3 regions of the Rhizobium etli CFN 42 genome follow, and region 2 is predicted to be linked to each of the others. Evidence: predicted binding sites of a transcription regulator. Region 2 holds the regulator's gene; each other region holds the start of a gene.
The links. The regulator LexA, encoded in region 2, represses DNA repair genes until DNA is damaged. The targets are predictions, from matches to a motif close to TGTTCNNNNTGTGTTCNG.
Positions count from the first base shown of each region.

Region 1 (2,268 bases), on a different replicon from region 2:
TGAGATTGTGCGTGACATCGAGATAGGCCTCATCGAGTGACAACGGCTCGATCATTGGCGTGTATTCGGCGAAGATTTCGCGGATCTGCTGCGACACCGCCTTGTAGATATCGAAGCGCGGTGGCACGAAGATGAGGTCGGGGCACTTCCGTTTCGCGGTGACCGACGGCATCGCAGAGTGCACGCCGAATTTGCGCGCCTCATAGCTCGCCGCCGCCACCACGCCGCGGGCGGCTGATCCACCGACGGCAATCGGCTTGCCGCGTAATTCCGGATTATCGCGCTGCTCAACCGACGCGTAATAGGCATCCATATCTATATGGATGATCTTGCGCGGCCGCTCGAGACCTTCATCATTTGTCATGACTGGCTTCCATCAGGACCATCTGTGTCCCCCAGACATGGGAAGCGCGCGCCGCATTTGTCCGGCGTTTGCATGCGCTCGCAGCCCATGGCCATCCGCCGGCGGAGTACCGCGAAGCTCACATCGGCGCCAAACGCTTTCACCAACAACTTGCGCTCGATCGCGCCATGGCGGTCACATCGCCGACAGCTGAATTCGATAACCGGCTCACGATAATCCTTCAGTCTCACATCACTCGACAGGTCTGGTCGGGCCATGTGAAAAAATTCCCAATTTAGCCATCGAATTGAATCCGTTTATGGAATCCGTCAGGTCCACGCCCCGCTCAACTTGAACGCGTCCGGCGCGCATTGACTCGTTTTTGCTTTGAGAACAAATAAAGAACATATCGCATTTTCGCAAGTCAAGACGGGTTGCCGTAAGGAGATCATGACCACATCAGTCGCCACTTCGAATGCCGTTCTCGACGAGTTGCGCGAGAAAATCGCCAGCCTGGAAGGAGCGGGCTCGCGCCGTCGCAGTGTGCTTCCGTTTGGGGTTGGCGAGATCGATGCGCAGCTGCCCGGAGGTGGCCTGGCCTTTGGTGCCCTGCACGAAGTCGCCGGCGGCGGGAACGATGCGATCGACGGCGCGGCCGCGGCGCTCTTCATCGGCGGCATCGCGGCCCGGACCACCGGCAAGGTGGTCTGGTGCCTCACCCGCTTCGATCTGTTCTTTCCAGCACTTGCCCAGGTGGGACTTCACCCCGATCGCGTCATCTTCGTCGAATGCGACAAGGAAGAGACGGTGCTCGCAAGCTTCGAAGAGGCGTTGCGGTATGGCGGCCTCGGCGCCGTCGTCGCCGAACTGGTGCGCCTGCCGATGACGGCTTCGCGCCGGCTGCAGCTTGCGGCGGAAAAGTCGGGCACGTTAGGCCTGGTGATCCGCCGATGGCGGCGCCAGACGGAAGCCTCCGATTTCGGCATGCCGACGGCAGCTGTAACCCGTTGGCGGATCTCGGTGCTGCCGTCCGAGCCGCTCCCCGTGCCGGGCGTCGGCCGCGCGCGCTGGCTGGCAGAACTGATGCGGGTCAGGGCAGGCGAGGGAGGAGAATTCATTATCGGAGCATGTGATGGCAAGGGTCGTATCTGTCTTTCTTCCGACACTGCCGACCGACCGGATCAGGCGCGCCGATCCTTCGCTATCTCCTGACACGCCGCTGGTGGTGATCGCCAGGAGCGGGTCGAAGCGATGGGTGGCGGCGGCCGACGGGGCAGCGCACAAACGGGGCTTGCGCGTCGGCATGCCGGCTGCCAAGGCGCAGGCGCTGGTCCAGGGATTGACGATGATCGATGCCGATCCGATGGCTGACAGCGCGACACTTGAACGGCTGACGCTCTGGGCCTTGTCGCAATATTCACCCGTTGTCGCCATGGATCCCCCTGATGGCATCGTCATGGATACCGAAGGCGCCGATCACCTGCAGGGCGGCGAGGACCTGATGCTCTCCGGTCTCGTCAACCGCTTCCGTGCCCGGGGTCTCGCGGCGCGCGCGGCGATCGCCGACACCTGGGGTGCCGCGCATGCGCTCGCCCGGTCTAAGGATCGCGAGACGGTCATCATCCCCCGCGGCGACACCGCCAAAGCGGTCAATCGTTTGCCGCTATCCTCGCTGCGGTTGCCGGCCGAGATCGTCGGGAGCCTCAGAACCCTCGGCTTCGCCACCGTTGGCGATCTGGCAGTGACGCCGCGGGCGCCACTGACGCTGCGTTTCGGGCCCGAGGTCGGGCGCCACCTCGACCAGATGTTCGGCCGGCTCGCCGAGCCCATCGATCCCATCCGGCCGGCGGATATCGTCGAGGTCCAAAGATCCTTTGCCGAACCGATCGGCGCACCGGAGACGATCGAGAAATATGTGAGCCGCC
Region 1 covers NC_007766.1:157,780-160,047, forward strand. Annotated here, with positions in the region: gene dinB (DNA polymerase IV) at 1-364, opposite strand, end outside; gene RHE_RS34590 (hypothetical protein) at 361-621, opposite strand; gene RHE_RS27215 (ImuA family protein) at 794-1,555, shown strand; gene RHE_RS27220 (Y-family DNA polymerase) at 1,476-2,268, shown strand, end outside.
Region 1: a site for LexA is predicted at 733-750, ahead of RHE_RS27215 (ImuA family protein). Genes of this name have one in related genera too.

Region 2 (2,268 bases):
TCATCGGCTGACGGCCTATGGGCTCCCCGCAAACCTCGCAACCATGCCGATCATCTCCTTCATAGTCATGCCGGCCGGGCTGTTAGCGATGCTGCTCATGCCTTTCGGCCTGGATACCTTACCCTGGAAGGTGGTCGGATTCGGCCTCGATCTGGTGATCGCGGTGGCAAAGACGATATCCGGCTGGGGCGGGAATATCGACATCGGTCGTTTGCCCGGCTGGTACTTCTCGGTGGCCGTGGCAGGTTTCCTGCTGATGAGCCTACTGCGGACGCGCCTGCGCCACGTGGGGACCGCCCTTATCGCCGTCTCGACGGTTACCGTCTTGGTTCTACCGGCATCCCGGCCACCCCATCTGGTGATTTCGGAAGATGGCGCTCTCGTCGCAGTCGTCGCCACGGCCGCGCTCGCCTCCAACCGTGAAAGGCCATCGGACTTCATCTTCAGCCAGTGGCAGAGAGCGCTGGTTCTGCCGACGCACCATCCGCCGAAAATGTTGGATGGTCCTGCAGTCCCGGAGGAAAAAGACAGGCGCCTCAGGCTTTCCCGCGAGCAGCAGAACGAAGCGAGGATCGCCATCCGGACGGCCGCAGCGGAGGGTGAGGCGGAGCGTTTTTCCTGCGTAAAGAAAGCCTGGTGCACAGCGAGGCTTGCAAATGGTCACGTCGTCACCGTCATCGAGAATGCCGCCTATCTCGGCCCGGCCTGCGATGCCGGCGATATCGTCGTGACGTCGGTGCGCCTGCGCTTCGCCAGCTGCCGCTCGGGTGCGGCGCTGTTTACCGGCGAGACGCTGCGCAGGACCGGTTCGCTCGAATTGCGTTTCGCCGACAGTGGCCTGGAGGTCACCACCGCCTTCGATGCTTTGTCGCGACCATGGAAGCGCCATCGCGCCTATGATTGGCGCAACGACCGTTTCATCGATTCCGGCCCGTCCAGCGTCAGTGATAGCGGCGGATGAGGCCGACGAGCTTACCCTGCACCTTGACGCGGTCGGGCCCGAAAATGCGGGTCTCGTAGGCCGGATTGGCGGCCTCGAGCGCGATCGAGGCACCCTTGCGGCGGAAACGCTTCAGCGTTGCTTCCTCGTCATCGACGAGGGCAACGACGATATCGCCGGGACTGGCGGTGCTGCCGTTGCGGATGATCACGGTGTCGCCGTCGAAGATGCCTGCGTCGATCATCGAATCGCCCTTGACCTCCAGCGCATAGTGCTCACCGGAGCCAAGCATATCTGCGGGAACGACGATGTCGTGCGTGTTGTTCTGGATCGCCGAGATCGGAACGCCGGCGGCGATACGTCCCATGACCGGCACGGAGATGGAGTTGCCATTGTCGGCGACCGGCTTTGGCGCAGCGGGGGCGGCGACCGGCTGGGGCTTGCCAAGGCTGCCCTCGATGACGCTCGGCGAAAAACCGCGACGCGGTTGAAGGCTGGGATTATAGGCCTCCGGAAGCTTGATCACCTCGAGCGCCCGGGCGCGGTTCGGTAGGCGGCGAATGAAGCCGCGTTCCTCCAGCGCCGTGATCAGCCGGTGGATTCCGGATTTCGAGGCTAGATCCAGGGCGTCCTTCATTTCGTCGAAAGAAGGAGGAACGCCGGATTCTTTCATGCGCTCATGGATGAAAAGGAGAAGCTCCTGTTGTTTGCGCGTGAGCATCGACGTCAGACCCCGTGATTGAAACAAATCCAGAACAGACACTATCTGTTCCATATGTGTTCCGCAAGTAGCTAAATTTCCGTAAAACTTCGCGCCAACTCGTCGAGATTCTTATTTTCATTGGCCGGATTGGCACACACGTCTTGCATTGAGGGGAGTGCTGTCGCACATCTCTTGGCGTGTCAGGAGGGATATCATGATCGCACATTCCGCTAAGCCGCATCCGCTGGATCACGTGGTACTTCCGGTCGTCGATATCGAGCTGGCGCGCGAAAGGCTCGGCAAACTCGGCTTCACCGTCGCCGCCGATGCGCGTCATCCCTTCGGAACGGAGAATGCCTGCGTCTTCTTCGCAGACAAGACGTATATCGAGCCGCTTGGTGTGGCGAGCGTCGAGGAGAGCGAGGCAGCGGCCCGCCAGGGCAACGTCTTCATCGCCCGCAATCGCGCCTTCCGCTTCCGCTGCGGCGAGGAGGGACTTTCGGCGCTGGCCTTTCTCACCGAGGATGCCGGCCTGGATCATCGGCGATTCGTCGGCAACGGAGCGAGTGCCGGCGAGATGTTGCAGTTCAGCCGGCCGCTGCGGATGCCCGACGGTTCGGAAAGC
Region 2 covers NC_007761.1:2,011,045-2,013,312, forward strand. Annotated here, with positions in the region: gene RHE_RS09840 (ComEC/Rec2 family competence protein) at 1-961, shown strand, start outside; gene lexA (transcriptional repressor LexA) at 942-1,661, opposite strand; gene RHE_RS09850 (VOC family protein) at 1,858-2,268, shown strand, end outside.

Region 3 (2,268 bases), 200 kb from region 2:
GTCTTTCCTCTCGCCCTGCCGCTGATCGCCGGCCCGGGTGCGATCTCGGCGACGATCCTGCTTGCCGGCACGCTGCCGACCTCCGTCGGAAAAGCCCAGCTGATCGCCGTCATCGCCGCCAATCTGCTGCTGACCTTCCTCATGCTGCTGATTGCCGAAAGGCTCGACCGCTTCCTCGGCGTCACCGGCCGGGCGATCCTGACACGGCTCCTTGGCGTCATCCTCGCCGCCCTTGCCGTGCAGTTCGTCGTTGACGGCGCGAAGGCGGCGCTCAATCTGATCAGCGCGACGCCGCACTGAACAGCGTGAGAAAACAAGAAGAGCATGACGCCGCCAAAGGCATCATGCTCTCGGATCTTCTTCAAGCCGGATAGGCGGCCGATCAGAACGGGATATCGTCGTCGAGATCCCGCGAGAAGTTGCCGCCGCCGCCGCGGTTCGACGATGAGGACGAAGACGGCGCGCCGTAGTCGTCGCCGTAATCGTTGCCGCCACCACTACTGCCGCGGCCGCCGCCGAAGCCGGAGCTTGCGCCGCCGCCGTCGCCGCGTCCGTCGAGCATGGTCAGGGTCGAATTAAAGCCCTGCAGCACCACTTCCGTGGAGTAACGGTCCTGCCCTTGCTGGTCCTGCCACTTGCGGGTCTGCAGCTGGCCTTCGACATAGAGCTTGGCGCCCTTTTTCACATATTGCTCGACGACCTTGCACAAGCCTTCATTGAAGACGACGACATTGTGCCATTCGGTCTTTTCGCGGCGTTCGCCTGAATTGCGGTCGCGCCAGGTCTCCGAGGTCGCGATGCGGAGGTTGGCGATCGGCCGGCCATCCTGAGTGCGGCGGATTTCGGGGTCTGCACCCACGTTTCCAACCAGAATTACCTTGTTCACGCTACCAGCCATGCTTCTCACCCTGCCTGCCGCCCTGCCCGGCGGCGTTTCAATCGATCGGCGCACCTTAAACCATCACGGACCGCCGATGCGCATGGGCGGCATTTAATCCACATGTTTATCCATCCGAAAGCCGCATGCATCCATCAGGAATTTTGTTCTTTATTTGTTCTAGTTTATCCGTATGATCCTGTCAACAGAATCGAAAACCTTGAGTCATCCAGGATATTCAGCCTCGACTCGCCCGTCGGCATCACTAAATAAGGGCTGTTATCCAGAAAACCAAAGCAGAGACGATGAGCGAACTGAAGACGATCTCCATCCGCGGCGCGCGCGAGCACAATTTGAAGAGCATCGATCTCGATCTGCCGCGCAACAAGCTGATCGTCATGACCGGGCTTTCAGGCTCGGGCAAGTCCTCGCTCGCCTTCGACACCATCTATGCCGAGGGCCAGCGGCGCTATGTCGAAAGCCTGTCGGCCTATGCCCGGCAGTTCCTCGAAATGATGCAGAAGCCCGATGTCGACCAGATCGACGGGTTGTCGCCGGCCATTTCGATCGAGCAGAAGACCACCTCGCGCAACCCGCGCTCGACGGTCGGCACCGTCACCGAAATCTACGACTATATGCGCCTGCTCTTTGCCCGCGTCGGCGTTCCCTATTCGCCGGCGACCGGCCTGCCGATCGAGAGCCAGACCGTCAGCCAGATGGTGGACCGCATTCTCGCTTTCGGCGAAGGCACCCGTCTTTATATTCTGGCGCCGCTCGTGCGCGGCCGCAAGGGCGAATACAAGAAGGAACTGGCGGAGCTGATGAAGAAGGGCTTCCAGCGCGTAAAGGTCGACGGTCAGTTCTACGAGATCGCCGAGGCCCCTGTTCTCGACAAGAAATACAAGCACGACATCGACGTCGTGGTCGACCGCATCGTTGTGCGCCCGGATGTGTCGGCGCGTCTCGCCGACAGCCTGGAAACCTGCCTCAAGCTCGCAGATGGGCTGGCGATCGCCGAATTCGCCGATAAGCCGCTGCCGCCGGAGGAGACCTCGGCCGGCGGTTCGGCCAACAAGTCGCTGAACGAGACGCATGAGCGCGTGCTGTTTTCGGAGAAATTCGCCTGCCCGGTTTCGGGCTTCACCATTCCGGAAATCGAACCCAGGCTCTTCTCCTTCAACAATCCCTTCGGCGCCTGCCCGACCTGCGACGGGCTCGGCGCCCAGCAGAAGATCGACCCCGACCTGATCGTGCCCGAACCGGAGCGGACGCTACGAGACGGGGCGATCGCGCCTTGGGCCAAGTCGACCTCGCCCTATTACAACCAGACGCTGGAAGCGCTCGGCAAACATTACGGCTTCAAACTCGGCACCCGCTGGAACGACCTGTCC
Region 3 covers NC_007761.1:2,207,493-2,209,760, reverse strand. Annotated here, with positions in the region: gene RHE_RS10800 (MarC family protein) at 1-300, shown strand, start outside; gene RHE_RS10795 (single-stranded DNA-binding protein) at 383-898, opposite strand; gene uvrA (excinuclease ABC subunit UvrA) at 1,183-2,268, shown strand, end outside.
Region 3: a site for LexA is predicted at 1,043-1,060, ahead of uvrA (excinuclease ABC subunit UvrA). Genes of this name have one in related genera too.